Linked DNA regions of Methyloterricola oryzae. The protein of the gene in region 1 interacts with the protein of each later gene in a pairwise test. Links are inferred from orthologs where the notes say so. Each region holds a gene or a part of one and is shown on either strand. Other genes may lie near its edges. The genes, in order: ftsZ, EK23_RS17325 and zapD.

Evidence for each region.
Region 2: the proteins of ftsZ (region 1) and EK23_RS17325 interact in binary tests that used the Escherichia coli proteins (3 or more experiments, as listed by UniProt). The link is inferred for Methyloterricola oryzae from one-to-one orthologs.
Region 3: the proteins of ftsZ (region 1) and zapD interact in binary tests that used the Escherichia coli proteins (3 or more experiments, as listed by UniProt). The link is inferred for Methyloterricola oryzae from one-to-one orthologs.

Annotation. Positions count from the first base shown.
Region 1 is NZ_JYNS01000006.1:207,535-217,525, forward strand. The notes cover bases 6,507-9,427. They hold ftsZ (cell division protein FtsZ), read right to left. Parts: upstream 8,583-9,427; coding sequence 7,431-8,582; downstream 6,507-7,430. Other genes in these bases: lpxC (UDP-3-O-acyl-N-acetylglucosamine deacetylase), read right to left, coding at 6,507-7,302; ftsA (cell division protein FtsA), read right to left, coding at 8,618-9,427. Also shown: EK23_RS10655 (glycoside hydrolase family 140 protein), read left to right, coding at 1-164; EK23_RS10660 (UvrD-helicase domain-containing protein), read right to left, coding at 199-1,677; bifunctional glutamate N-acetyltransferase/amino-acid acetyltransferase ArgJ, read right to left, coding at 1,728-2,945; preprotein translocase subunit SecA, read right to left, coding at 2,962-5,682; EK23_RS21720 (DciA family protein), read left to right, coding at 5,841-6,260; more of lpxC, read right to left, coding at 6,385-6,506; more of ftsA, read right to left, coding at 9,428-9,853; EK23_RS10695 (cell division protein FtsQ/DivIB), read right to left, coding at 9,857-9,991. UniProt on the Escherichia coli protein: Essential cell division protein that forms a contractile ring structure (Z ring) at the future cell division site. The regulation of the ring assembly controls the timing and the location of cell division.
Region 2 is NZ_JYNS01000016.1:41,483-51,523, forward strand. The notes cover bases 2,801-5,771. They hold EK23_RS17325 (rod shape-determining protein), read right to left. Parts: upstream 4,823-5,771; coding sequence 3,779-4,822; downstream 2,801-3,778. Other genes in these bases: mreD (rod shape-determining protein MreD), read right to left, coding at 2,801-2,809; mreC (rod shape-determining protein MreC), read right to left, coding at 2,801-3,734; gatC (Asp-tRNA(Asn)/Glu-tRNA(Gln) amidotransferase subunit GatC), read left to right, coding at 5,060-5,347; gatA (Asp-tRNA(Asn)/Glu-tRNA(Gln) amidotransferase subunit GatA), read left to right, coding at 5,448-5,771. Outside these bases: rod shape-determining protein RodA, read right to left, coding at 1-437; mrdA (penicillin-binding protein 2), read right to left, coding at 437-2,278; more of mreD, read right to left, coding at 2,321-2,800; more of mreC, read right to left, coding at 2,796-2,800; more of gatA, read left to right, coding at 5,772-6,902; Asp-tRNA(Asn)/Glu-tRNA(Gln) amidotransferase subunit GatB, read left to right, coding at 6,915-8,348; EK23_RS17345 (hypothetical protein), read right to left, coding at 8,397-8,609; EK23_RS17350 (YicC/YloC family endoribonuclease), read right to left, coding at 8,648-9,505; EK23_RS17355 (serine/threonine-protein kinase), read left to right, coding at 9,563-10,041. UniProt on the Escherichia coli protein: Forms membrane-associated dynamic filaments that are essential for cell shape determination. Acts by regulating cell wall synthesis and cell elongation, and thus cell shape.
Region 3 is NZ_JYNS01000007.1:213,529-223,538, forward strand. Bases 3,446-6,385 are described here. They hold zapD (cell division protein ZapD), read left to right. Parts: upstream 3,446-4,501; coding sequence 4,502-5,269; downstream 5,270-6,385. Other genes in these bases: EK23_RS11750 (prepilin peptidase), read left to right, coding at 3,446-3,796; coaE (dephospho-CoA kinase), read left to right, coding at 3,810-4,418; EK23_RS11765 (ABC transporter permease), read left to right, coding at 5,287-6,114; EK23_RS11770 (ABC transporter ATP-binding protein), read left to right, coding at 6,218-6,385. Outside these bases: type IV-A pilus assembly ATPase PilB, read left to right, coding at 1-1,685; EK23_RS11745 (type II secretion system F family protein), read left to right, coding at 1,690-2,904; more of EK23_RS11750, read left to right, coding at 2,918-3,445; more of EK23_RS11770, read left to right, coding at 6,386-7,453; EK23_RS11775 (sulfotransferase family protein), read left to right, coding at 7,530-8,606; EK23_RS11780 (sulfotransferase family 2 domain-containing protein), read left to right, coding at 8,596-9,414; EK23_RS11785 (sulfotransferase), read left to right, coding at 9,494-10,010. UniProt on the Escherichia coli protein: Cell division factor that enhances FtsZ-ring assembly. Directly interacts with FtsZ and promotes bundling of FtsZ protofilaments, with a reduction in FtsZ GTPase activity.

The DNA.
Region 1 (9,991 bases):
TCGACATGGGCAAGTTCAACGGCGGAAAAGCCATCAAATGGTTTGACCCCACATCCAATGCCTATACCGTTGGCGTCACCCACCCAAACCGCGGCAGCCTCAAGCTGCCGCCTCAACCGCCCAACAGCGCGGGGCAATCCGATTGGATTCTGGTCATTGAGTAAGAGTGACCTTGCAGAGCCGAAGGGGCGCGCATTCCTAAAACGGCGCCAACCGGATCGACTTGCGGGCCCGGGTGGCTGCGACGTAGTAGACGTTGACTTCCTCCTTGAGCCTGGCCGGGTTAGCCTCACCCTGCTCGGCATCCAGCAACTTGGCGAGGTCGCCGCGCGTCGCGAAGTCGTCCTGCACCATCTCGACCACGTCATATTCCTGGCCCTTGGCCTTGTGGGTCGTGGTGAAGATGACCTGGGCACGGTCCCGATCCACCAAGCGCTCCTTGATGAGCCGGTCGAAGTCGAACAACTTGCCGCCGTGGCGTGACACCAGTTCCAGCATAATGGAGAGATTGGCATTCTGGGTGTCCTTGGCGAAGCGCCTCACCTCCTCAAACGAGCGGAATTTGCCGATCAAGGGGTCGCTTACCTTGGCGTGGCGGCCTTGCAGCAAATAGAGCAGGCTCACCACCCGCGCATTGAGAAAGGCATAGCCCGGATAACCGCCTTCGAAATGCAGCGCCTTGGCGCCGCCGAACAAACGCTGAAGTACCGCCTCGAACAGATTGGCATTGCTGCGCGCGATCACTGTCATGGGGTATTGATTCTGCAACGCACGCTTGCCGAAGCGCGTGTCGTGCTCGGCTCCCTGGATGCGTAATGTGGGCTCCTCTCCCAGCAGCTGATAGGCCGCGTTGATCCGCTGACCCAGATGCTGCGCCAACCCGTCGCCGAAGCGGAAAGTCCGGCTCAGCCAGTAGGCCTGTCCCGGAACCCGTTCCAGGGAATTGACGGCGTGCCGGAAAGCATAAATCTGCTGATAGCTATCGCCCACAAAGATCTGCTGGGCCTGCTCCTGGCGGGCGATGATCGACAACATGACGCCGGAGACATCCTGGGCTTCGTCGACCAGGATCACCTCGTAGGGCAATCGCCCCTTGGCGAACTGGAACAGTTTCAGGTAGAAATCATGGACGGCTGGCGCCTGACGGTTCTTCATGTCGGACAGCATGGTCCGCACCAGTCCAATGAGTTCGGCGCTGCGCGTTCGCAGCAGGATGCCGACCCGCTCGCTGGGGACGGTAGCCGCCTCGTAGCCGGCCAGGAGTTCCGCATCCAGTCCGGTGTGTTCCGCGTTGAGGTAGTAGTTGATCAGATCCTTCAGCAGCCAGGCATAGGTCAGGCCGCGCTCGCTATTGCGGTCCCCGATCGGCACATACTGCTCGAGGATGCGCCACTCGCTGAGATCATGCTCCAACTCGTAGCGGTGCCCATTGGCCTGCCGGTAAGCCAGGGCATGGATGGTGCTGACGCTTAAATTGGGGAGCGAGCGGGCCTTGGCCTTCTCCCGCACCTCCTCGGCCACGGAGCGGTTATAGGCCAGGTACAGCATCTTGGACTTGGGACGGCTGGCGGCATACTCCAGCAGGGTGGTGGTCTTGCCGCTTCCGGCCACGGCGTTGACCTTGACGACAGGTTCTTCTGCCGCAATGACACCCTGTTGCTCGTCGGTCAGCGGCATGCGGGATAACAGCCGCTCAGGTGCGTCCAACCTCGGCCTTCAACAGGCCCTCAGGTCCGGTATTCGGCGTTGATGCGCACGTAGTCGTAGGAAAAATCACAGGTCAGCACGGTCTGCTGCGCCGTCCCGCGCCCCAGACTGATGCGCACGGTGATATCGTCCTGCGCCATCACCGCCTGCCCGGCTTCTTCGGTGTAAGTCCCTGCCCGTCCGCCTTGCTCCACGATGCAGACATCATCCAGCCAGATGGCGACTCGGTCGATATCCAGATCATCGCAGCCGGAGCGTCCCACCGCTGCCAGGATTCGGCCCCAGTTGGGATCGCTGGCGAAGAAAGCGGTCTTGACCAGGGGCGAATGGGCCACGGTCTTGGCCACCTGCCGCGCCTCGGCTTCGCTGCGGGCCTGCTGCACCTGGATGCGAATCAGCTTCGTGGCGCCTTCGCCATCGCGCACGATGGCTTCGGCCAAGGCATCGCACACGGATTGCACCGCCTGCGCGAAGGCCGGGTAATGCGGGCTGTCGGCGGCAATCGCGGGGGCCTGCGAATGCCCGCTGGCCATCAGCACGCAGGCGTCATTGGTGGAGGTATCACCGTCCACGGTCACGCAGTTGAAGGATCGGTCCGCCGCATCGGCCAGAAGGTTCTGCAGGGTCGCCTGATCCACCCGCGCATCGGTGCCGATGTAGGCGAGCATGGTGGCCATATTGGGCTGGATCATGCCGGCGCCTTTGGCGATGCCCACCACGTGGACCGCTTGGCCATCCAGCATCAGCAGGCAACCGGCGATCTTGGGCCGCGTGTCTGTGGTCATGATGGTGCGCGCCGCCCGTTCCCAGCCGGATTCCGTGAGTGCGTCCAGGGCGGCAGGCAGGGCGCTGGCGATCTTGTCCACCGGCAGATACTCGCCGATGACTCCCGTGGAGAACGGCAGCACCTGCCGCGGCAATCCACCCGTCCTTTCCGCCACCAGACGGCAGGTCTCGCGCGCATCGGCCAAGCCACGGCTGCCCGTGCCGGCATTGGCATTCCCGGAATTGACCAGCAGCCAGCGGGGCTGGGTGGACAAATGTTCGCGCGCCACGGTCACCGGCGCGGCGCAGAAGGCATTGCGGGTGAACACCGCTGCACAAGTGGAGCCCGGCGCCATCTCCACCAGCAGCACGTCGTCCCGGTCGTTGCGCTTGATACCCGCACCGGCGGAGCCGAGCCGGATACCTTGAACCGACAGCGGCCCGTTGTAGTCGGGTGGCGAGGGCGAGGTCATCGTCGCGCGCCCTTCCTTAGGCCAGTTTACCGTGGCACTGCTTGTATTTCTTGCCGGAACCGCAGGGGCAGGGGTCGTTGCGGCCGACCTTCTGCGACTCGCGCACGAAGGGCCTGTGGGCCTGATCGGACGCCGCCTCATCCGGCAATTCGCTTTCGGTGTCTTCCGCCAGCACGCTGGCAGCCTCGGCGTGGTGGTACTGCATTTCCACCTGAGGGCGGTTCTGCTCCTCCATCACCTTGATCTCTTCTTCGGTGTGCACCTGCACCTTGGAAACGATGCCGATCACCTCGTGCTTCACGCTGTCCAACATGGTGGTGAACATCTCGAAGGCTTCACGCTTGTATTCCTGCTTCGGGTCCTTCTGGGCGTAGCCGCGCAGGTGGATGCCCTGGCGCAGGTGGTCCATGGCCGCCAAGTGCTCCTTCCAGGCATTGTCCAGCACCTGCAGCATCACCGACTTCTCGAAATGGCGCATCACCGGCAGGCCGATAGCCTCGGCCTTGTGGTCGTAGACCTTGTCCACCTCGTCGCAGATCATGTCCTTGAGCTTTTCCTCATGCAGGAAGTGGTCGGCCTCCAGCCATTCCTCCACCGGCACGCGCACGCCCAGATCCTTCTCCAACGCCTCCTCCAGACCCTTGACGTCCCACTGCTCCTCCATGGTCTGAGGCGGGATGTACTGCTCGAACATCTGCGCCACCACGTCGTGGCGGATGGCAGCAATGGTGTCGCCGATGTCTTCCGCCGCCATCAGGTCGTCGCGCTGGTGGTAGATCACACGGCGCTGGTCATTGGCCACGTTGTCATATTCGAGCAACTGCTTGCGGATGTCGAAGTTGCGCGCTTCCACCTTGCGCTGGGCATTTTCGATGGCCTTGGTGACCCAGGGGTGCTCGATGGCCTCGCCTTCCTTCATCCCCAAGCGCTGCATGATGGCGGCCACGCGATCGGATGCGAAAATGCGCATGAGGCTGTCCTGCAGGGACAGGTAGAAGCGCGTGGAGCCCGGATCGCCCTGGCGGCCGGAACGTCCGCGCAGCTGATTGTCGATGCGGCGGGATTCGTGGCGCTCGGAACCGATGACGTGCAGGCCGCCAGCCGCCACCACCTCCTCGTGGCGCTTCTGCCATTCGGCGCGCGCCTGCGAAATTTCCGCCGGCTCGGTGAGGTTGCGCCGGGCAATCTCCTCGTCCAGATTGCCGCCGAGCACGATGTCGGTGCCGCGACCCGCCATGTTGGTGGCGATGGTGACGGCGCGTGGACGGCCGGCCTCGGCCACGATATGGGCTTCCTGCTCGTGGTGCTTGGCGTTGAGCACTTGATGCTCGACACCCGCCTTCGTAAGGTGGGAGGACAGGTATTCGGAGTTTTCGATGGAGGTGGTGCCAACCAGAACCGGCTGGCCCCGATTTACGCAATCCTGGATGTCTTCCAGGATAGCGTCGTACTTCTCCTTGACCGTCAGGTAGACCAGGTCGCCCATGTCCTTGCGGACCATGGGCCGGTTGGTGGGAATCACCACGACCTCGAGACCGTAAATCTGCTGGAACTCGAAGGCTTCGGTGTCGGCGGTGCCGGTCATGCCGGACAGCTTGTCGTAGAGACGGAAGTAGTTCTGGAAGGTGATGGAGGCGAGGGTCTGGTTTTCGTTCTGCACCGTAACCCCTTCCTTGGCCTCGACCGCCTGGTGCAGCCCCTCCGACCAGCGCCGGCCCGGCATGGCACGGCCGGTGAATTCGTCGACGATGATGATCTGGTCGTCGCGCACGATGTAGTCCACATCCTTCTGGAACAGCACATGGGCCCGCAGGGACGCATTCACATAATGCATCAGGCGGATGTTGACCGCATCGTAGAGGCTATCGCCTGCCTTGATCAGTCCCTTTTCCTCCAGCATCTGCTCGATGAATTCATGACCCGCCTCCGTCAGATAGACCTGGCGTGCCTTCTCGTCCATGCTGTAATGTCCGGGACCGTCCTCCTTCTCCTGCTTGGAGAGGCGCGGCATGAGCTTGTCGATCTGATGATAGAGGTCGCTGCGGTCTTCGGTGGGACCGGAAATGATCAGCGGGGTGCGCGCCTCGTCGATCAGAATGGAGTCGACCTCGTCCACGATGGCGAAATGGCGTTCGCGCTGAACCCGCTGGTCCGGCGAGAACGCCATGTTGTCACGCAGATAATCGAAGCCGAATTCGTTGTTGGTGCCGTAGGTGATGTCGGCGGCGTAAGCCTGGCGACGCTCTTCGTTGTCCAGACCGCTGACGATTACGCCGGTGCTAAGGCCGAGGAACCCGTAGAGCCGACCCATCCATTCCGCGTCACGGCGGGCCAGGTAATCGTTTACCGTCACCACGTGCACGCCCTTGCCGGGCAGCGCGTTCAGGTAAGCTGCCAGGGTGGCGACCAGGGTCTTGCCCTCGCCGGTTTTCATTTCGGCGATCTTCCCGTCGTTCAGGATCATGCCGCCGATGAGCTGCACATCGAAATGGCGCATGTTCATCACGCGCTTGGAGGCCTCACGCACCGTGGCGAAGGCCTCCGGCAGCAGGGTCTCGAGCTTCTCACCCTGATCGAGGCGGTCGCGGAACTCCTGGGTCTTGGCCCTCAGGGCTTCATCCGACAGGCGTTCAATGTCCGGCTCCAGCGCATTAATCTTCCGAACGATTTTTTTCTTCTTCTTGACGATTCGGTCGTTGCGACTGCCGAACAGGGATTTGGCCAGCTTGCCTAGCATCTTGTTTTAATTCCAGATGGTCAAAATAATCTGACGATGATAACCTAAAACCAAAGCGCTTGGATAATGCTCGTCTGCTTCGCGGTGTCGTTGACGCACCCCCTTGCCTCGTGGATCGATCTGCTTTGCCCAGCTTTCGTCTCCTTCCCCGCGACCTTGTGAGCGCGCCTCTGGCGCCCGTCCTGGAGCGCTTGCGCCTGCACGCGCTGGTGTTACGCGAGGTAAAGGATTCTCTACCGCCGCACTTGGCGGAACATTGCCGGGACTGCGTGGTGGCCGCGAACCAGCGCTTGGTCGTCTACGCGGACAGTCCGACCTGGTCTTTTCAGTTGCGCTTTCACGCCCCTGCGACTCTGGAACGGATGGCCACCGCGGGCAGGACATTCAGGGCACTGGAGTTCCGCGCCCTGGCCAAGGCGGCGAGTGTCACACAGCGTGATGGGGGACCCAGGGTTTCTCTGGCTACGGCGGAGTTGGTGAAGACGAGCGGAAGCGGGATGGAATCGCGCGAGCTATCGGCAGCCCTGGAGCGGCTGGGGAAAACCATGGCGGAGAAAGCGAAAGGACATGTGCCGTAAGGAGTAAGCGCGCAAGGTGCCGTTGCAGACACGAGTGCACCCATCAGGGAAAACCGGCGTCTTTCCTGAACGTCGGAACCGGGGCGGCGAGGGGGGCGCCGCCCCGGACCGGCTTACGCTCCGCTCAGCGAGTGGCGGCGCGGGCGGGACGCATATAGGAAATCGGCAGTCCCTCCTCTTCCTTGAAGGTAACCGACTCCCAGGCATCCTTGCGCTTGAGCAGTTCCCGCAGCAGGCTGTTGTTCAGACCATGGCCCGACTTGTGACCGACGAAGGATCCGATCAGGCTATGGCCGAGCAGATAGAGGTCGCCGATGGCATCCAGGATCTTGTGCTTGACGAACTCGTCCGCGTAGCGCAGCCCATCCTCGTTTAGGATGCGATAGTTATCCACCACGATGGCATTGTCCATGCTGCCACCCAGCGCCAGCCGGTTCTTGCGCAGTGCCTCGATATCACGCATGAATCCGAAGGTGCGGGCACGGCTGACTTCCTTCACGAATGACGTGGAAGAAAAGTCGATACTCGCCGTCTGGCTGTCCTTGTGGAAGGCCGGGTGGTCGAAGTCGATGGTAAACGTCACCTTGAACCCATCATAGGGTTCGAAGCGCGCCCATTTTTCGCCGTCCTCCACCAGCACTTCCTTTTTGATGCGGATGAACTTTTTTGGTGCATCCTGCTCTTCCACGCCCGCCGACTGGATCAGGAACACGAACGGCCCCGCGCTGCCGTCCATGATGGGCACTTCCGGTGCGCTCACATCCACGTAGGCGTTGTCGATGCCGAGCCCGGCGAAGGCCGAAAGCAGGTGTTCCACCGTCGAGATCCGCACATTGCCGTTGACCAGGGTGGTGGATAAGGTGGTGTCTCCCACGTTCTCCGGCCTGGCTTCGATGACGACGGGTTCGGGCAAGTCCACACGGCGGAACTTGATGCCGGTATTGGGTGCGGCGGGACGCAAGGTCAGGTAGACCTTTTCCCCGGTATGCAGCCCGACCCCCGTCGCTCTCATGACATTCTTCAAGGTTCTCTGCCTGATCATCCAATTCTCCTGCATCAAAATTCCCACTCAGTTGTGACTTAGATGCAACAAGCATAACCCGCGCCAGATGCGCCGACAAGCAAACAATTGTCGCAGCCCACAGGCGCAGGTCATGCCAACATCCAAGCTCAATCGGCTTGACGTCGCAAAAATGCTGGAATATCAAGATATTCCAAATCCATCTCCTTTTTCGTTTCGGCACGCGGTTCGTGTTTCGGCTTGTTGCGTATGCTGGTGGGCTTCTCCAGCTCGCCATAATCGATCTCGCCCGTGTTGCGTTTATGCACCAATCTGATCGGCGCCTCGCTTACCTTGTGCTGTCCGGCCAGGCCGGTGGCCACCACGGTGACCCGCACCTCGTCTTGCAAATCCGGGTCGATGGAGAGGCCGGTCACCACCTGCGCGTCTTCCGAGGCAAACTCGTTGACCACGCTACCCACCTCGTCGAACTCGCCAATGGCCAGATCCGGTCCGCCGGCGATGTTCACCAGGATGCCGCGCGCGCCCTGCAGGTTGACCTCGTCCAAGAGCGGACTGTGGATGGCCCGCTCCGCCGCCTCGCGGGCGCGATTCGGACCGCTGGCGACGCCAGAACCCATCATGGCCACGCCCATTTCCGACATCACCGTGCGCACGTCAGCGAAGTCCACGTTGATCAAGCCCGGACGGGTGATCAGATCGGCGATACCCTGCACCGCGTGCAGGAGCACGTCGTTGGCGGCGGCGAATGCGCTGATCAGGCTCACGTCCTTGCCCAGCACCGGCAGGAGACGCTCGTTGGGAATGGTGATGAGCGAGTCCACGTACTGGCTCAGGTCTTCGATGCCCTTTTCGGCGACGGCACGGCGCTTCTTGCCTTCGAACGGGAAGGGCTTGGTCACCACCGCCACGGTGAGGATTCCCGCTTCCTTCGCGATCTCGGCGATCACCGGCGCGGCGCCCGTGCCGGTGCCGCCGCCCATGCCGGCGGTGATGAACACCATGTCGGAGCCGTCCAGCACTTCCAGGATACGCTCCCGGTCATCCTTCGCGGCCTGACGTCCGATATCGGGATTGGCCCCGGCGCCCAACCCCTTGGTCAGTGCATTGCCAAGCTGGATCACCACCGAACGCGATTGCGTGCCCTTGAGGGCCTGCGCGTCGGTATTGGCGCAGATGAAGTCCACTCCCTCGATATGGCTGGCCGCCATGTGGTTGACCGCATTGCCGCCGCCCCCGCCGATGCCGATGACCTTGATCACCGCCTTCTGACTGTAAGAATCCACCAATTCAAATTTCATCGTTATCCCCCTGACTTGACTGCCTTAACTGGATTTCAAAAATTACCCTGGAACCAATTCTTCATCTTTGCCCAAATACCCCGAAAACCTCCGCCAACCAAGGCACCCCGCTCCACCAGCGGGTTATGCTGTTTTCCAAACAACAATAGTCCGACACCCGTCGCGTACACCGGATTACGCACCACGTCATTGAGTCCCGTGACGTACTGCGGAATTCCCATCCGCACTGGCATATGGAATATCTCCTCCGCCAATTCCACCAACCCTTCCACCCGAGCGCTGCCACCGCTGAGAACGATGCCCGCGGCGATCAGATCCTCGAACCCGCTGCGCCGAAGTTCGGCCTGCACCAGCAGCAACAGTTCCTCGTAGCGCGGCTCCACGATCTCCGCCAGGTTCAATTTGGATATCTGCCGCGTCGGCCGCTCACCGATGCTGGGCACCTCGATGGTTTCCTCCAGCTTCGCCAACTGCGTCAGAGCGCAGGCATGCTTGATCTTTATTTCCTCGGCGTGCTGAGTGGGTGTCCGCAGCGCAACCGCAATGTCATTGGTGACCTGATCGCCGGCGATGGGAATCACCGCCGTGTGACGGATGGCGCCGTCGGTGAACACCGCGATGTCGGTGGTGCCGCCACCGATATCCACCAGACACACCCCCAGGTCTTTCTCATCTTCAGTCAGCACCGCGGAGCAGGAGGCCAGCTGCTCGAGGATGATGTCCTCGACCTCCAGGCCACAGCGGCGGATGCACTTGACGATGTTCTGCGCCGCGCTCACGGCGCCGGTCACGATATGCACCCTCGCTTCCAGGCGGATACCGGACATGCCGATGGGCTCCTTGATGCCCTCCTGGCGGTCGATCACGAACTCCTGGGGCAGGATGTGCAAAATCTTCTGGTCTGCAGGTATGGCGACCGCTCGGGCGGAGTCGATCACCCGATCCACGTCGCTCTGGGTGACCTCCTTGTCCTTGATGGCGACGATGCCATGGGAATTCATGCTGCTGATGTGGCTGCCGGCGATCCCCGCGTAGACGGAGTGGATGCGGCAGCCCGCCATCAGCTCGGCTTCCTCGATGGCGCGCTGTATGGACTGGACAGTGGTTTCCAGATTGACCACGACGCCCTTTTTGAGGCCACGGGAAGGGTGCGAACCGATACCGATCACCTCGATCTCGCCATCCTCGTTCAGTTCACCGACGATGGCGGCGACCTTGGAGGTGCCGATATCCAGTCCCACGATCAAGTTCCGATCCGATTTTCTAGCCATTTCTCATTGCGTCTCTAGAGCCACCCAAGTGGCCTGTTCCAATCGATTTAGTCCTGCGCTGGGCGCTTCGCTGCCTTCCAGCAGACCTTCCGCCTCGGGCCGCCATACCACGGCAAAGCCATTGGGATAGCGCAGGTC
Region 2 (10,041 bases), on another replicon or contig:
AACCGGGGCGGCGTAGGCCGGGAAGCAAGGAACCATGCCAGCATCAGCGGCGTGGAGAGTTTGGTCAATTCCGAAGGCTGGAAGCGGATGACGCCGAGATCCAGCCACCGCCTGGCGCCCAGCGACACCTCGCCGAACAGCATGACGGCCAGCAAAAGCATGATTCCAAGCAGGTACAGCGCCGGGCTGTAAAGAATAAGGTAACGGGGATGGATCTGGGCGACGACCAGCATCACGCCGAGTGCGAGCCCGAGGCGGGCCGCCTGACGCAGCACCACGCCCAGGTCCTGGCCGCCGGAACTGTACAGGATGATAAACGCGGCACCGGCCAGCACCATGAGGCCACCAAGCAGGGGCAGGTCGATGTGAAGCTTCTGCAACCAACCCTGGGAGGCTTGTTGGTGGCTGCTGAAGGAAATGAACGGCTCTTCCGCCATCAGGGACTGCCTTTCAGGTACTGTTCGATGACGGCCCTGGCGATGGGCGCCGCCACCGAGCCGCCATGTCCCCCGTTTTCCGCCAGTACCGCAACGGCGATGCGCGGATCCTCGGCGGGCGCAAAGGCAATAAACCAAGCATGGTCCTTGAGGGTTTCCTTCACGTGCATCTTCTTGTAATCCTGATCCTGGCGCACCGTGAATACCTGTGCCGTGCCGGTCTTGCCGGCGACGTGATAGCTCAGTCCCGGGGCGATGCCTTTGGCCGTCCCGGCCTGACTGTGAACCACATCGACCATGGCGTCCACCACCGTGCGCCAGTGCGCCGGATCGATGGAAATCCTTTCCGCGGCACCGCGTGGATAGGGGCTGGCGTCGTTCGTGGGAGATTTGATCGTCCCAACGACCCGCGGCTGCACCACCCTGCCCTTGCTGGCCAGTGTGGCCACCGCGCGCGCCAGTTGCACCGGCGTAACCTGGACATAGCCCTGGCCGATGCCGGCGATCAAGGTTTCACCGGGAAACCAGGGTTGGCGGCGGTGGCGTTTTTTCCACTCCAGGGAGGGATACAAGCCGTTGCGTTCTCCGTCCAGATCGATGCCGGTTTTCTGCCCGAAACCAAACTGCGTCATGTAGTCGTGCATGCGCTCGATCCCCAGGTGCTGCGCCAGGTCGTAGAAATACACATCGCAGGATTGCACGATGGCGTAGCGCATATCCACCGTGCCGTGACCGCCCTTGCGCCAGTCGCGGTACTTGTGTTCAGAGCCGGACAGGCGGTAGAAGCCCGGACAATAGACATGATGTCCAGGGCTGAACTGGCCCAGGGTCAGGCCGGCCAGCGCCATGAAGGGCTTAACCGTGGAGCCCGGCGGATAGACGCCACGCAGGGCGCGGTTGTAGAGCGGCCGGCTGGGCGAGGATTGCAGCGCCTCGTAGGCGTCGCGCTTGATGCCCTGGACGAAGGGGTTGGGATCGAAGCTGGGCTTGCTGGCCAAAACCAGCACATTGCCGGTGTCGGGCTCGATGGCTACCACCGAGCCGTTGAAGTCCTGCAGCGCATCGAAGGCGGTCTTCTGCAGCTTGATATCCAGTGTCAGGTGCAGATCAGCTCCGGACAGCGGCTCATTCTGGCCGATGACGTTGATCGACCGTCCCTGCACATTGGTTTCCAGTTCTTCGTAACCGGTCTTGCCATGCAGCAGGGACTCGTAGGTTTTCTCCACCCCGTTCTTGCCGATGTGGAAGGTACCGCTGTAGACGGATGGGTCCAGGGTCTGCAGTTCGGCCTCGCTGATGCGGCCCACATAGCCCACCACGTGCGCCGTGAGTTCGCCGTAAGGGTAGGCGCGCAACAGCCGGGCATGGATCTCCACGCCAGGGAAATAGGGCATTTTCACCGCAAAACGGGCGATTTCCTCTTCGCTCAGTTGCAGGCGGAGCGGCACGCCTTCGAAAATCTTGTGGCGCGTGCGCAGGGAGTTGAAGCGGGCGATTTCTTCGTCCGTGATGTTCAGCAGCTTTTTCAGCTCGGCCAGGGTCGCGCCCATGTCGGGCACCTGCTCGGGGATCAGCTCCAAGCTATAGGTCGGGTAGTTGTCCGCCAGCACCTCGCCATTACGGTCGAAGATCATGCCTCGTGTGGGCGGCAGGGGCGAAATTTTCACCCGGTTGTCCCGCGACAGCGTGGCGTAGTATTCATGTCCGACCACCTGCAGATAGATCAGCCTGACGGTCAGGGCCGCCGTCGCCACGGCGATGAAAAGGGCGCTGGCAACGATGCGATTGAGGAATAGCCGCTGCTCGCGGAAGCGGTCCTTGATGGTGAATTCCTGGATCATTGCCGAATGTCCGGCATGTGTGCGCTGTTGGCCCGGGCGCGGTCAGAAGATGTGGAAACTGCGCCGTACATGCCGGAGAGCCACGAAAATGGCGGGCCACAGGGCCGCGCCAGTCAGGGATGGCAGCCAATAAGCGAGGCTGAGGCTGTTGGCGCCCTTGTGATTCTGCGACCAGAGCACCAGGAGCTGGCTCGCCAGCAGCAGCGGCAGGGTAGCCACCGCCTGCTGATACAGGGGGTACAGCCGCAGCTGCCGGTGCAGATGCAGGCAGCAATAAGCGACCACGGCGTAGGCCAGGGCGTGCTGCCCGAGCAGCCGTCCGGTCAGCACATCGGTGATCAGCCCCGTGAACCAGGCCGTGCCCACCCCGACCCGGTCCGGGAGTGCCAGATTCCAATAGATCAGGAACAACAGTACCCAATCCGGATTGTAGATGGACAGCCCGTGGGGGAGCGCGACGATCCTCATGGCCATCGCCAGGATCAGGCTGAAGGCCACGACCAGCGTGGCGATCGGATTATTGGCGGGCATGGGGCGCTCCCCGGGCCTTGCCCCGGATCGCGGGGTTCGGCGTCGGCGCGGCTGAGGGCGCCGGCGTTTCCGGCGCCTGCTCAGCGGGCGGCGGAATGCGCGGGATCGGGTCCTGTTTGCTCCATACCATCAGCAATTCGCGGCTTCGGTCCAGCTTGGCCAGGGGCACGGCCGTGACCTTGGCAAAGGGGCTGGTCTGCGTGGAAAGGGTGGTCACGGTCGCCACGGGGTAACCTTGCGGGAAAACCCCGCCCATGCCCGATGTCACCAGCAGGTCGCCGGGCTTGATATCCGCATTGCTGGTCAGATAGGGCAGGTAGAGTTTGTCGATTTGTCCGGAGCCTAGGGCGATGGTGCGCAGGCCATTGCGGTTTACTTGAACCGGAATCGCGTGGTTTGGATCGGTGATGAGCATCACCTGGGCGTTGTAGGGCGTGACTCTCAGGACTTGTCCAACCACGCCGCTGGCGTCTACCACCGGCTGCCCCGGATAGATGCCGAAGCGGCTGCCCTTGTTGACCATGACCACGTGCTCGTAGGGGACCAGGTTGACTTCCAGCAGTTCGGCGATGAGCACCTGCTCGCCCAGCTTGAACGAGGTTTCCAGCAGGCCGCGCAGGCGGATGTTCTCCTGTTGCAGGGAATCGAACTTGAGCAGCTGCGATTTGAGCCGAATCTGCTCCTCATGCAGGCGCTGGTTGTCTTTCAGCAGTTCCTCGCGACTGGACAAGCTTTCGGACAAGTTGCGCCACCCGTTGATCGGCGAACTCACCAGTTGCTGCAGCGGATACACCAGCACCGCAAGGCTGGTGCGCAATGGATTCAGCATGCCGCGTTGCTCGGCGGCCAAGAGGGCGAAGGAGGCCAGGACACAAGCAAGCAGCCTGAGATTGAGCGAAGGTCCCTTGGTAAAGATCGGTTTGATGAACTATCTCCCTGCCGAGGCGTGCGCCGCACGCAGCGGCGGCGTCATTCCAGCGAAAAAGGCGCCGATCCCTTTTCGTCCAGCAGTTCCAGCACCCGGCCGCCGCCCCGCGCCACGCAGGTCAGCGGGTCTTCGGCGATGAGCACCGGCAGCCCCGTCTCCTCGGCGATGAGGCGGTCGATGTCCTTCAGCAGCGCGCCGCCACCGGTGAGGATGATGCCGCGCTCGGCCACGTCGGCGCCCAGTTCCGGAGGGGTCTGCTCCAGCGCCAGCTTCACCGCCTGGACGATGCCGGCCAGGGGTTCCTGCAGGGCCTCCAGGATCTCGTTGCTGTTGAGCACGAAGCTGCGCGGAATGCCTTCCGACAGGTTGCGGCCCTTGACCTCGATCTCGCGGACTTCGCTGCCCGGGTAGGCGGTGCCGATCTCGTGCTTGATACGCTCCGCCGTGGCTTCGCCGATCAGGGTGCCGTAGTTGCGGCGCACGTAGTTCATGATCGCCTCATCCAGGCGGTCGCCGCCGATGCGCACCGAGGCGGAATAGACGATGCCGTTCAATGAGATGACGGCGACTTCCGACGTGCCGCCGCCGATGTCGATGACCATGGAGCCACGCGCCTCGTTCACCGGCAGGCCCGCCCCCACGGCAGCGGCCATGGGCTCCTCGATCAGGTAGACTTCACGCGCGCCGGCGCCGGCGGCGGATTCCTTGATGGCGCGCCGCTCCACCTGGGTGGAGCCGCAGGGGACGCAGATCAACACGCGGGGACTCGGGCGCAGCAGCTTGCTCTTGTGCACCTTGTGGATGAAATACTGGAGCATCTTTTCCGTGACCGTGAAATCGGCGATCACGCCGTCCTTCAGCGGGCGGATGGCGGTGATGTTGCCCGGCGTCCTGCCCAGCATGGACTTGGCCGCGGCGCCCACCGCGGCGATGGTCTTGGACCCCCGCGCCTTGTCTTCGCGGATGGCCACTACCGACGGCTCATTCACCACGATGCCTTGTCCCCGTATGTATATCAGCGTGTTGGCCGTTCCCAGATCGATGGACAAGTCATTGGAAAAAAAACCGCGCAGGCGTTTGAACATGAGCGTCGCAATCCTGTGAAAAAAGTCCGTGAAAAATTGTTTTAATGTAGCAAGGTGCTGGGGATCAGGGCAAGTTGGGATATGATAGCGCATCGCTCACCGGACCGGCCCTCGAGCCGACCGACGGACGCGGTGCAGGGAGGCGCAGAGGCGTTTCTCGGCCGCTTGCGGGGCTTGTCCGCGTTCATGATGATGGGCCACACACAGACCAAATCGAAATGACCTCAAGGGGATCGCATGTCTCTAACCGCTGCAGATGTGAACAAAATTGCCTGGCTGGGACGGCTCGCCATCGACGCCGACAAGGTGGATGCCTACGCCCGCGACCTGTCAGGCATCCTGGATTTCGTCGAGCAGATGAGTACCGTGGATACTTCCAACGTGCCGCCCATGGCCCATCCCCTGGATATGGCCCAGAGGCTGCGGGCCGATAGCGTGACCGAGCAGGATCAGCGCGAGCAGTTCCAGGCGCATGCGCCGCTGGTGGAAGCAGGCCTGTATTTGGTGCCCAAAGTGATCGAATAAGCCCCGCCCAGATTCCGTCCGCGGCTCGCGTATTCAGGTCCGAGCCCATTCCGAACCCGGAGCCCGCAGGCCCCGACCATTCGAACCCGAGAAATTACCGATGCACGACAAGACCATCGTGGAGCTGGCCAAAGGCCTGCGCAACAAAGATTTCAGCAGCACCGAGCTGACGCGAACCTACCTGGACCGCATTGCAGCGATCAACCCGACGCTCAATGCCTTCGTCACCGTCACCGGCGAGCAGGCACTCAATCAGGCCGAGGCCGCGGACCGGCGCCTGGCCGCAGGCGATGCGGGCCCCTTGACCGGCGTTCCCATCGCCCAGAAAGACATCTTCTGCACCCAAGGTGTCCGCACCAGCTGCGGCTCCAGGATGCTGGATAACTTCATCGCATCCTACAACGCCACCGTCGTCGAGCATTTTCAGCAGGCCGGCGCGGTGATGCTGGGCAAGCTGAACATGGACGAGTTCGCCATGGGCTCCTCCAACGAAACCAGCCACTACGGACCGGTGCGCAATCCCTGGGATACCGAGACCGTGCCGGGCGGCTCTTCCGGCGGGTCGGCCGCGGCGGTCGCCGCGCGCCTGGCACCCGGCGCTACCGGCACAGACACCGGCGGCTCCATCCGCCAGCCGGCCTCGTTCTGCGGCATCACCGGGCTTAAGCCCACTTACGGTCTGGTGTCCCGCTATGGCATGATCGCTTTTGCCTCGAGTCTGGACCAGGGCGGTCCCATGGCTCGCACCGCGGAAGACTGCGCCCTGATGCTGCAGGTCATGGCCGGCTTCGATCCGAAGGATTCCACCAGCGTGGACCGCCCGGTACCCGACTATGCCGCCGGATTGAACCAGAGCCTGGAAGGCCTGCGCATCGGTTTGCCCAAGGAGTTCTTCGGCGAAGGGCTCGACGCCGATATCGCGCGCCTGATCGATGAGGCCGTGGGCGAGTACCAGAAGCTCGGCGCGACGGTAAAGGAAGTCGCGCTGCCCAATATGAACCTGTCCGCGCCGGCCTACTACGTGGTGGCGCCCGCCGAGTGCTCTTCCAATCTGGCTCGCTTCGACGGGGTGCGCTTCGGCTACCGTTGCGAGAGTCCGAAGGACCTGGCGGACCTGTATACCCGTTCGCGGGGCGAGGGCTTTGGCGCGGAGGTCAAGCGCCGCATCCTGATCGGCACCTATGTGCTGTCCGCCGGTTACTACGATGCCTATTACCTGAAGGCGCAAAAGATCCGCCGCCTGATCAGCGAGGACTTCAGGCAGGCCTTCGAGGAGGTGGACGTGATCATGGGACCCACCTCGCCTTCGGTGGCTTTCCGCTTCGGTGAAAAAAGCGCCGATCCCATCGCCATGTATCTGTCCGATATCTACACCATCGCCGTGAACCTGGCGGGCCTGCCCGGTATGTCGGTGCCGGTGGGCTTCTCCAAGGGGCTGCCGGTGGGCATGCAGATCATCGGCAATTATTTCTCCGAGAGCCGGCTGCTCAATGTCGCTCACCGCTACCAGCAGGTGACGGACTGGCACGCCCAGGCTCCCAAAGCATTCGCATGAGAGGTTAAAAAGATGGAGTGGGAAACCGTCATCGGGCTGGAAGTGCATGCCCAGCTTGCCACCAAGTCCAAGATTTTTTCCGGGGCCGCCACCGCCTATGGTGCGGTGCCCAATACCCAGGCCTGCGCCGTGGATCTGGGACTGCCGGGCGTTTTGCCGGTCTTGAACCGGGAAGCCGTGCGCATGGCCGTCAAGTTTGGCCTGGCCATCGGCGCCCACATCGCGCCGCGCTCGGTGTTCGCGCGCAAGAACTACTTCTACCCGGATCTGCCCAAGGGCTACCAGATCAGCCAGTACGATCTGCCGGTGGTGGGCAACGGCCACCTCAATATCCTGGCGGACGGCGAGGAGAGGACCATCGGCATCACCCGCGCCCATCTGGAGGAGGACGCCGGCAAGTCGCTGCATGAGGACTTCCACGGCTACAGCGGGATCGACTTGAATCGCGCCGGCACACCCTTGCTGGAAATCGTGTCCGAGCCGGACCTGCGCTCCGCCAAGGAAGCTGTAGCCTACCTCAAGAAACTGCACGCCCTGGTGCGTTACCTGGAAATCTGCGATGGCAACATGCAGGAGGGCTCCTTCCGCTGCGACGCCAATGTCTCGGTGCGGCCCAAGGGCCAGGCGAAATTCGGCACCCGCGCCGAGATCAAGAACCTCAATTCCTTCCGCTTCGTCGAGAAGGCCATCAACTTCGAGATCGAGCGTCAGATCGAGCTGATCGAGGGTGGCGGCGAGGTGGTGCAGGAGACCCGGCTATACGATTCGGCCAAGGACGAGACTCGCTCAATGCGCAGCAAGGAAGAGGCCAACGACTACCGTTACTTCCCCGATCCCGACTTGTTGCCCCTGGAGATCGAGCCCGGCTTCATCGAGGAGGTCAAGCAGACCTTGCCGGAATTGCCCGACGAGAAGCGCGACCGCTTCAAGAGCGAATATGGCCTGAACGACTACGACGCCATCGTGCTGACCGCCACCCGCGAACTGGCGGATTACTACGAGGCGGTGGTGAAGGCGGCCGGTTGCGACGCCAAACTCTGCGCCAACTGGGTGATGGGTGAGCTGGCCGGGGCTTTGAACAAGGCGGGACTTGAAATCGAGGAGAGCCCGGTGGAAGCAGCGCGCCTGGCGGGGCTGGTGCAGCGCATTGCCGACGAGACCATTTCCGGCAAGATCGCCAAGCAGGTCTTCGAGGCCTTGTGGGAAAGCAAGGCGACGGCAGATGAGGTCATCGAGCAGCAAGGTCTCAAGCAGATCACCGATACCGGCGCCATCGAGGCCATCATCGACAAGATCATCGCGGACAACCCGGCCCAGGTGGAGCAGTACCGCTCGGGCAAGGACAAGCTGTTCGGCTTCTTCGTGGGGCAGGCCATGAAGGCCACCGGCGGCAAGGCCAACCCGCAGCAGCTCAATGACCTGCTGAAGTCCAAGCTGGCGGGTTGAATCGATGGGGCGGGCCGCCGGCGCGGCTCGCCTCCAACCGGCGCTGGGCTAGAACAACCGCTCCATTGAGACGACCTCGCCGGAATCGTCCATTTTGATCAACGAGAATTCGCCGTAGGTGCTCTTGGCCAGGTAGGTGTGATCGCCGAGATAGATGACGTGGGCGTCGGGCACCAGTTCATGCACCGCCCGCACCTCCACGTCCGAACCGCTGCAGGCAGCCAGCAGGAAGGCCAGGCCGGCGATGGTGAGTACTTTCATACCGTTCGATTTCCGTTACGCGCCATGGCCAGCAGGCTTCATTCCACGTTTTGGACCTGCTCGCGAATCTGTTCTATGAGCACCTTCAGTTCCACGGAGGCGCGCGTGGTTTCCGTGTCCGCCGATTTGGAGCCCAAGGTGTTGGCTTCCCGGTTCATTTCCTGCATCAAGAAATCCAGCCGACGGCCTGCCGCATCCCGTTGCTCGATGGCGCGTTCCACTTCGGTGAGATGGGATTCCAGACGGTCCAGTTCCTCGGCCACATCCCATTTTTGCGCCAGGTAGACCATTTCCTGCTCGAGCCGGTCTTCGTCCGGCTTGGCCGCCAGTTCCGTGACGCGCAGCCTGAGCTTTTCGCGCATGGCGGCCAGCACCTCCGGCAGACGCAGGCGAACGCCCGCCACGATTTCCCGCATCTGGCTGCAGCGGCTGGCGATCAAGAGCGCCAATTGCCGGCCCTCGGTTTCGCGCACCCGAACCAGCCCTGCCAAGGCCTCATCCAGCAGGTCAAGCAGGCCGGGAGCCAGGGTTTCCCGGTCCACTTCCGCCTCATTGAGCACGCCCGGCCAGCGGAGCACGTCAAGGGCAGAAAAGCTTGCGAGTTCGCGTCCGCTCAAGGTCTCGATGCGGGAGGCTGCGGCGAGCAGGCTGCCCGCCAGTTCCAGATTGACGGGCAGGCCTTCCGCTTGAGCTTCCCTCCGCTTCAGGACCAGGGTGGCCTCGACGCGGCCGCGCTTCAGCAAAGCTGCGATGCGCGTGCGCGCATCGCCTTCCACGAAGCGGAAGGAATCCGGCAGGCGCAAGGCCGTGTCCAGGTAACGGTGATTGACCGAGCGGAGTTCCCAGGTGAATACCCAGGCACCGATTTCGCGTTCCGCCAGTGCGAACGCGGTCATACTTCGTAGAGTCATTTCTTGTTTATACTGGAGCGGCGGCAACGAAAGCGGCATGTTATGCCGAATCCCCAAACCTGGAAACCCTGCGTGACCGCCATGGGAACCCCCTTCAATCCACGTGACTATCCGGAGTCCTGGTATTTTCTGCAGCCCGGCACCGTGGTGGATCAATATATCATCGAGCGCGCCTTGGCTGGCGGGGGGTTTAGTTCAGTCTACCTGGCCCGGCAACGCGCCGATCAGCACCAGGTCGCCATCAAGGAATACCTGCCGCGGCGTCTCGCGCACCGAACCTGGCAGAACCAGGTGGTTCCGAACGACGATGCCGCCCGGCCGATGTTCATCAAGGGGCGCAAGCGCTTTCTGGAAGAAGCCAAGGTGCTTGCCACGCTGCACCACCCCAACGTAGTGGAAGTGCGCAATTTCTTCCAGGCCAATGCCACGGTCTATCTTGTGATGACCTATGAATACGGCAAGATTCTGGGTGACTATCTCAAGGAAAAGGCGGGCAGTCTCAGCGAGCAGTTCCTCATGAC
Region 3 (10,010 bases), on another replicon or contig:
CAGGACTTGCCAGAAGCCTGGTCAAGGAAGGCTTGCTCACCGAAGCCGAAGCGCAGATCCATCTGGAGCAGGCTCAGACCCGGCGCATGCTGTTCGTCAGCTATCTGGTCGCCAACAAGATCCTCGACTCCAAGACCATCGCGGCCAATGTGTCCAAGGAGTTTGGCGTCCCCCAGTTTGATCTGGACGTGCTGTCCACGGACGTGATGCCCATCAAGCTGGTGAGCGAGAAGCTGATTCGCCAGCACCACCTGATCCCCCTGTTCAAGCGCGGCAACCGCCTGTTCGTGGCGGTGGCGGACCCAACCAATTTCCAGGCGCTGGACGAAATCAAGTTCCACACCCGGCTGTCCGCCGAGAGCATCGTCGTCGAGGAAGACAAGCTCACCAAGCTGATCGACACCGCCCTGGAGGCCGCCGACACCTCCATGCGCGATCTCATCGACGCCGATCTGGACAATCTGCAGATCACCGGCGGCGACGAGATCGACAACCGGCCCGAGGCTGAAAGCAGCGATGTTGACGACGCGCCCATCGTGCGCTTCGTCAACAAGGTGCTGCTGGACGCCATCAAGAAGGGCGCGTCGGATATCCATATCGAACCCTACGAGAAGAATTTCCGCATCCGATTCCGCCACGACGGCATGCTACATGAGGTGGCGGCGCCGCCGGCCAACCTGGCTAACCGCATCGCCGCGCGCCTGAAGGTCATGTCCCGCATGGACATTGCCGAGCGCCGCGTCCCCCAGGACGGCCGCATCAAGATGGCATTATCCCGCAACCGGGCCATCGACTTCCGTGTCAACACCTATCCGACCCTGTTCGGCGAGAAGATCGTCCTGCGTATCCTCGACCCCACCAGCGCCCAGCTGGGCATCGAAAAGCTGGGGTTCGAGCCGGAACAGCAGGAGAACTTTCTCAACGCCATCCAGAAGCCCTACGGCATGATCCTGGTGACCGGCCCGACCGGCAGCGGTAAGACCGTCACCTTGTACACCGCCCTCAATATTCTCAATACCTCTGACGTCAATATCTCCACCGCCGAGGACCCGGTGGAAATCACCGTGCCCGGCATCAACCAGGTGAACGTCAACGTCAAGACTGGCCTCACCTTCGCCGAGGCGCTCAGGGCCTTCCTGCGTCAGGACCCGGATATCATCATGGTGGGTGAGATTCGAGACCTGGAAACTGCCGAGATCGCCGTCAAGGCGGCGCAAACCGGTCACATGGTGCTCTCGACCCTGCATACCAACGACGCCCCGCAGACCCTCAACCGTTTGCTGCAAATGGGCATACCGGCTTTCAATATCGCCTCCTCGGTGCTGCTGATCATGGCCCAGCGTCTGGCCCGGCGCCTGTGCGAGAACTGTAAGCGGGAAGAGAAGCTCCCGCCCGAAGTGCTGCTGGACGCGGGCTTCAAGGAGTCGGAGATCGACAACCTGATCGTGTTCGGCCCCGAAGGCTGCGACAAGTGCGTCAAGGGCTACAAGGGTCGCGTCGGTATCTACCAGGTCATGCCCATCACCGAGTCCCTCAACCGCATCATCCTGGAAGGCGGTAACGTCATGCAGATCAGCGAGCAGGCCAAGCGCGAGGGCGTCTCAAACCTGCGCGAATCAGGCTTGAAGAAGGTGCGCGCCGGTATTACCAGTCTGGAAGAAATCGATCGGGTGACCCGAGAATAAGGACATGGCCAAAGAAGAACTGACGCTTTTCGTCTGGGAAGGGACCGACCGCGCCGGCGCGCGCATGAAGGGGGAAGTTTCCTCCCGCAGCGAGAACACCGTGCGCGCGGAACTGCGCCGTCAAGGCATCAAGGTCATCAAGGTCAAGAAGAAGCCCAAGCCCCTTTTCACCGCGCGCAAGAAAAAGATCATCCCCAAGGACATCGCGGTGTTCAGCCGCCAGCTCGCCACCATGCTCAGCGCCGGCGTGCCCTTGGTGCAGGCCTTCGACATCGTCGGGCGCGGCCACGAGAACCCGAGCATGCAAGAATTGCTCATGAGCATCAAGGCCGACATCGAGGGCGGCAGCCCCCTGGCGGAAGCCTTGGGCAAACACCCCCTGTATTTCGACGAGCTCTTCTGCAACCTGGTGCACGCGGGCGAGATGGCCGGCGTGTTGGAAACCTTATTGCACAAGATCGCAGACTACAAGGAAAAGACTGAGTCCCTCAAGGGCAAGATCAAAAAGGCACTCACCTACCCGACTGCAGTCCTCGTGGTAGCCGTGATCGTTACCGCCATCCTGCTAGTGTTCGTGGTGCCCCAGTTCGAAGATTTGTTCAAGGGGTTCGGCGCCGACCTGCCAGCCTTCACCCAGATGGTGGTGAGCATGTCGCGCTTTCTGCGTGACTACTGGTACATCATCGCCGGCATCCTGATCGTCGCGGGTTTCGTCCTCGCAAACCTGAAGCGACGCTCTCTGGCTTTCAACCATGGACTGGACCGGCTGATCCTGAAGATTCCGGTGATCGGGGAAATCATGCGTAAGGCGGCCATCGCCCGCTTCGCCCGCACCCTCGCCACCATGTCGGCGGCCGGCGTGCCCCTGGTGGAAGCCTTGCAATCCGTGGCGGGCGCCACGGGCAACATCGTCTATGGCACCGCGGTGCTGCAGATGCGCGACGAAGTGTCCACGGGCCACCAGTTGCAGATGACCATGCGCCAGACCAACCTGTTCCCCAACATGGTGATCCAGATGGTCGCCATCGGCGAGGAATCCGGCTCAATCGACAGCATGCTGTCAAAGGTGGCCGACTTCTTCGAGGAAGAAGTGGATAACGCTGTGGACTCCCTCAGCAGCCTGCTGGAGCCCATGATCATGGCCTTCCTGGGCGTGGTGGTGGGCGGCCTGGTGATTGCCATGTACCTGCCCATCTTCAAGCTGGGATCAGTCGTCTAAACCCTCTAATCCCTTGGACATCCTGGATCTTTTGCAGGCCAGTCCGGCCTGGCTGGTGACCGCCACAAGCCTGCTGGGGCTGATCGTCGGCAGCTTTCTGAATGTCGTCGTCCACCGCCTGCCGCGCATGCTGGAGCGGGCATGGAAGCAGGAATGCCAGGCTTTCCTGGGACTGGAAAGCAGCGACACGCCCGAAGCCGCATTCAGTCTCGTCGCTCCCGGCTCCCGTTGTCCTCACTGCGGCCATGGCATCCGCGCCCACGAGAATATCCCCATCCTCAGCTATGTGTTCCTGCAAGGCCGCTGTGCCGCCTGCGGCGCGGGCATTTCGATCCGCTACCCCGCCATCGAGGCCCTCACCGGCATCGTTTCCGGCGTCGTTGCCTGGCAGATGGGACCGACCGGTGCCATGCTGGCGGCGCTCTGCCTGAGCTGGACCTTGATCGCCCTGTCCGCCATCGACCTAGAAAAGCAGTTGCTACCCGATGCGATCACCCTACCCTTCCTGTGGCTGGGCCTGCTGCTGAGTCTGTCCGGGAGTTTCACCGACCCGCGCTCCAGCATCATCGGTGCTGCCGTCGGCTATCTGAGCCTTTGGTCGGTCTATCAGGCTTTTCGCCTGCTGACCGGCAAGGAAGGCATGGGCTTCGGCGATTTCAAGCTGCTGGCGCTGTTCGGCGCTTGGCTTGGCTGGCAGAAACTCCTGCCCATCATCCTCATGGCGTCCCTGGTGGGCGCTGTGGTGGGCACCTGCATGATCGCGTTCCTGCGCCATCAGCGCAGCGCGCCCATCCCCTTCGGCCCCTACCTGGCGGCAGCCGGTTGGATCGTCATGCTCTGGGGCGACCCCATCCTGGACGCCTATCTGCGCTTCGCCGGCCTCGCGCCGTAGACCTGAACCCCACGTGTTGAAAGTCGGCCTCACCGGTGGCATAGGCTGCGGCAAGTCAGCCGTGGCCGATCTATTCCGCCGCCTGGACGTGCCAGTGCTGGACGCCGATGAGATCGCCCGCGCCCTGGTGGAACCGGGCCAGCCGGCCCTGTCCGAGATCGCCGAATCCTTTGGTCCGCAGGCGCTGGATGGCGGGCGCCTGAACCGGGCCTGGCTGCGCGAAACGGTATTCCGCAATGCCAACGACAAAAAGCGCCTTGAATCGATTCTTCACCCCAGAGTCTACGCCTCCATGGAGGCACAGATGGCCAATCTGGATGCGGCCTACTGCATCCTAATGGTCCCCTTGTTGCTGGAGACCGGACGGCGCGACTTTGTGGATCGCCTGCTGGTGGTGGACTGCCCGGTGGAGACACAGATCGCCCGGGTCACCCGACGGGACGGACTGGACGAGGCCGCTGTGCGCCGCATCATCGAATCCCAGATGGCCCGCGCCGAGCGCCTAGCCGCGGCCAACGATCTGATTGAGAACGACGGCGACCTCGAGGCCTTGGAAGCGCGCGTCGCAAAACTGCACCTGAGGTACCTGGAAACCGGGAAGTCCCTCGGCCAACTTGACTAATCACGGCCATCGGTCAAAATGGCGAACTGAAAAGGACGCCCGCCCTCACTAATTCAAAACTTCACCAAGACCGGTTTCCCAACTTGAACGATCTGGTTCTGTATGAGTTTCCGTTGAACGAACGGATTCGCGTGTTCATGCGCCTCGAGCAACTGTTTCAGCAGGTTGATCATTTCATGGGCGGCAACACGATCTGGGAGAGCCGGGCGGTCATTGCGACCCTGCTGGAAATCCTGACCATCTTCAGCCGCAACGATCTCAAGTCGGAAACGCTCAAGGAACTGGACCGGCATGTTGGCGTGCTCAACAAGCTCACCGCCAACGACAATATCGATAATGAAAAACTGAACCGGATTCTCGACAGGCTGAACGATATCAGCGACAAGCTGTATGCGACGCCCGGCAAGATTGGCCACTGGCTGAACGAAAGCGAGTTGTTCAAGAGCATTTCCCAGCGTAGTTCCATACCGGGCGGCACCTGCGCCTTCGACCTGCCCACGTACCATTACTGGCTGCAGCAAGGCGATGCGCGGCGGCGCGAAGACCTTGCGTCGTGGCTGGCCCCCTTCGCCACCATTCGTGACGCCATCGACCTGGTGCTGAACTTCATCCGACGCAGCGCCATTCCCACCATGGAACAGGCGGAAGCCGGGTTCTTCCAGAAGACCCTCGATCACAGCCTGCCCTATCAATTGCTGCGGGTCGGCCTGGAGCGTACGCAGCCCTATTTCGCCGAAATCAGTGGCGGCAAGCACCGCTTCACCATCCGTTTCATGGTGCCAAGCAGCAGCGAACGGCCCACGCAGAGCGGCGAGCACGTCGACTTTCAGCTCACCTGCTGCATCCTGTAATCAGGCACCTGGCGAAAATGGCGAGCCAGCAAACGCTGATCATCGAAGCGGGCAGGACCGAACGGCATTACTGGCGGGATCTGTGGCGCTACCGGGAACTGTTCTACTTCCTGGCTTGGCGCGATGTGCTGGTCCGTTACAAGCAAACGGTCATAGGCGTCGTATGGGCCGTGGTACGACCGGTATTGACCATGCTGGTGTTCACGGTGATCTTCGGCAAGCTGGCGAAGCTGCCTTCGGAAGGCGCCCCCTACCCCATCCTGGTGTTCAGCGCCATGCTGCCCTGGCAGTTCTTCGCGAACGCCTTCACGGAAGCCGGCAACAGTCTCATATCCAACGCGAACATGATCTCCAAGGTCTATTTCCCACGTCTGATCGTGCCCACCAGCGCCGTCATCGTCAGCTTCGCGGATTTCCTCATTTCCGCTATCCTGCTGGCAGGACTCATGGCTTGGTACCGGTATCTTCCGGACTGGCGTATCCTGACCCTGCCGGCCTTCATCCTCATGGGTTTCGCAGCCGCCATGGGAGCAGGGCTGTGGATCGCCGCGCTCAACGTCAAATACCGCGATTTCCGCTACATCATTCCGTTCGTGGTGCAATTCGGCTTGTACGTGTCGCCTGTGGGGTTTACCAGCGCCATCGTCCCGGAAGATTGGCGTCTGCTGTATTCCCTCAACCCCATGGTCGGCGTGATCGACGGGTTCCGCTGGGCCATCCTGACCGACGACCGCCCCCTGTTGTCGCCCGAATTTCTTGTGTCCGCGAGCGTGGCTGCCGTGGTCCTGTGCAGCGGCGTGCTTTATTTCCGCCGAACGGAAAAGATCTTTGCCGACATCATTTGATCCCACGAAATGTGTGCCTCTCGAACCTTAGTCGATTGTGCCGATGGGGACAATCCCGCATCGAAGCGACTGGACATGACTAGCCCCCTGCTGTAAATCCGCGATGAGCACGGCGATTCAGGTTCATAACCTTTCCAAGAAATACATCCTCAAGCACCAGGATAGCGCCCGCTACATCACCCTGCGCGACTCCCTGCACGGAGCGGCCAGGCAGTTCGCGCAGCGAATCCGACACCCATTTGGCGTCCGCGACAATCCTGGCCGCGAAGAATTCTGGGCCCTCAAGGATATCGAGTTTGAAATCCGCCAGGGCGAGCGCGTGGGCGTGATCGGACGCAACGGCGCGGGCAAGTCGACCCTGCTGAAATTGCTCTCCCGCATCACCGACCCCACGACGGGCCGTATCGCCATCACTGGACGCGTGGCCAGCCTTCTGGAAGTGGGAACCGGCTTTCATCCGGAACTGACCGGCCGCGAGAACATCGCTCTCAATGGCGCCATACTGGGCATGCGCCGGGCGGAAATCAACCGTAGATTCGATGCCATCGTCGCGTTTGCCGAGGTTGAAAGGTTTCTCGACACACCGGTCAAGCGTTACTCCAGCGGCATGTACGTCCGGCTCGCCTTCGCAGTTGCGGCGCATCTGGAACCCGAAATCCTGATCGTGGATGAAGTGCTGGCGGTGGGCGATGCGCAGTTCCAGCGGAAATGCCTGGGCAAAATGAAGGAGCTGGGCAGCGAGGGCCGCACGGTGCTGTTCGTTAGCCACAACACCAGTTCCATCCTGCAGTTGACCGACACCTGCATCCTGCTAGACCAAGGCCGTCTCGCGATGCGCGACAGCAGCGCACAGTGCGTTACCCATTATCTGCAAGGCGGCGCTGCGGCCGACACGACGCAGGGCATCCGCAATCAGCGGACCGATTTCGCGGTGCTGCGATTCGTCCTCGACCGTGAAGCGAGCCCCCTCGGTTTCAATCGGCCGCTGGTTTTCAATATGGAACTGGAGTCCGCCCGTCCCCTGGATGGCATCTCGGTCATCCTCGGGATCGAGAATTCATTGGGTGCCCACATTCTCACCGCAAGGGCCCGCATCGATGCCATTGCAACTGGGCCAACGCGCTTTGACCTGCGGCTGGAGGGGCACAATCTGGCTCCGGGAAGTTATTTCGCATCCCTCACCATCTGGTCCGCGGCCCAGATCATCTTTGAGCAAACGCAGATCCTGGGCCTGGAACTGGTCTCCAACCAGGAGGATGAACAGCGCTATGGCCCATACATTGCCAAGGTCTCCGATAAACTGGGCTGCTTCCGCCCCCTGGAGGTGACCCATGCCTGACGGACGGACGAAGAAAATTCGACGCCTCGGTGTCTGGCCTTGTCGGCTCGCCCATTCTTAATATCCCACCCCAACCATGGACAAGCACATCGTCGTCATCCTGGGCATGCATCGCAGCGGCACCTCTGCGCTAACCCGCGTGCTCAATCTGATGGGCATGGACCTGGGGCGAGAGTTGGTGCCGGCGGAGATCGACAATCCTAAGGGATTCTGGGAAGACGCGCGCATCGTCGCCATACACGAGCGTTTCCTCCAGGACATAGAGCGAAGTTCGAGCGACCCGCGGGTATTCAGCGAACGGGACTGGACGGGACGCGCGGCGGACGCAGCACAAAGCGCATTACTGCAAGTGCTGTCCAACTATCGCCAGGAGGCTGGCATTTGGGGTGTGAAAGATCCCCGTCACTGCCGGCTGCTGCCGCTCTGGGCGCCGCTGTATCCTCAGATCGGACGGTCACCGCATTTTCTGCTGACCGTGCGCAATCCGCTGGAAGTCGCCGGATCGCTGGAAAAGCGCGACAGGCTGCCGTTTCGCCGTGGGCTGCTGCTGTGGCTGATCAACAACCTGGAGGCCTTGGTGCAGACCCAAGGTAGCGGGCGGGTCATCATTACCTTCGACCAGTTACTCTCAGCACCGGAGCAGGTCATCGACAAGATACGCAGCGGCCTCTCGCTACCCTGGCCGGAACTGCCCGAGGACTTCGAGACACGCATGCGCGGTTTTCTCGACCCGGAACTGCGTCACCACCGCACGCCTGAGCCGCACCGGCCAGTAGGCGAGGGGCTTGAACTGGTGGACAGCCTGCTGCTGGAGGCATGGATAGGGCAAGTCTACACGTGCCTGCAGACCGCAGCCGAGCATCCTCAATCAGCCATCGATCCGGCCGTTTACGGCATTGCAGCGAACCTGAGCGATCGCCTGATCCAGCTCGAGAACCTCAGCGCCAAGGAACGCGCCCCCCATTTTCACCAATGGTTCTGCCCCGGCAATGCCTGGGACCGGCTGCAGAAAGCCGATCGGGTCCTCTCCTGGCTGCCGATTCTGCGGCCCGGCAAGCTCCTGCAGCCAGCCTATGCCTTGCGCTATAGCCTGGTAAAGCTGCGCAATACGTGGCGGCATGGCCTGGGCGTGGAGGCTAAAGGTGGAGGCTAAATCGGTACCGGAGCATGACTCGGCGGCCCAGCCCCCCGCCACCGGCATCTGGCCGCGCTGCCGACGGTTTGTCGCCGCTTGGCTGCGGGTTCCCGCCAGCCGCGTACTTCGGACTTACGACCGGCTGCACGGCCGCCGCACCGTCCATCTCATCCACATCGGAAAGACCGGCGGTACCGCGCTCAAGCATGTACTAAAGCATCAATCCGTCACGCCCCGCTACCGTATCGTGCTGCACAACCACGCCTGCACGCTGCGCGATGTGCCCGTGGGTGACGGCGTGATGTTTTTCCTGCGCGACCCTGTCAGCCGCTTCGTCAGCGGCTTCTACAGCCGCATGCGCCAAGGCCGGCCGCGCTATTTCTACCCCTGGAGCGAAGCAGAGGCAGTCGCATTCGCCCGCTTTCAGACTCCCAACCAGCTGGCGCTGGCGCTAAGCTCGGCCGACGCCACCCTGAGGGAAGCCGCGGTCGCGGCCATGGGCGCGATTCAGCATGTCAGATCGTCCTATTGGGACTGGTTCGAAAATGAGAGCTACTTTTTGTCCCGACGCGATGACATACTTTTCGTCGGATTCCAGGAATCCCTGACGGCAGACTTCGATAAGCTCAAGTCATTACTCGGGCTACCCGATAGCGCGGTCCTGCCAGGCGAAGAGGCTGCCATGCACCGCAATCCGGAGGAACTGGACCGCCGCCTCGACCCGCAGGCCCTGGCGAACCTGTCTCACTGGTACAGACACGATTATGCGTTCGTCGACTTATGCCGGAGCCTGGAGGACCAGCCAAAGTCATGTCGGAATCCTTGAGGAAACGGCAGCCAGGCGATAGGCGGCAGGGGCGTGCTAACATGGGCATGAGCCGGAATGCGGCAGGCTGCGTTCTTCCATGAAGTATCCATATATTCTAGTCGTCACCTACGGACGCAGTGGCTCCACGCTCCTGCAAGGCGTCTTGAACAGCATCGACGGGTGCTTGATTGCCGGTGAGAACTTCAACTTCATTTTTCCCTTGTACCAATCCTATAGGCGTTTGCTCTCGGCGAATACGCACGTGGCGGAGGGAGTCCTCGGGAGCGAAAATCCGCATTTGCCCCGGCATCCCTTTTTCGGCGCGCGGCGCCTCAGTCCGGAACTCTTTCTGGAGGATGCGAGCCGGCTGGTCATCGCACAACTGCGCGCATTGGATGAGTCGAAGGGTACACGATGCCTGGGCTTCAAGGAGATACGCTATGCCGAGGCCTTGCCGGAATTGGAGGAGTACCTGGATTTTCTCCATCGCATACTCCCGGGCTCGGCCCTGATCTTCAACACCCGGCGCAGCGAGGAGGTCGCCCGCAGTGCCTGGTTGAAAAAGCAACGCAGGAGAGATGTGCTGAGCCGGATTCAGCGACTGGACATGCTAT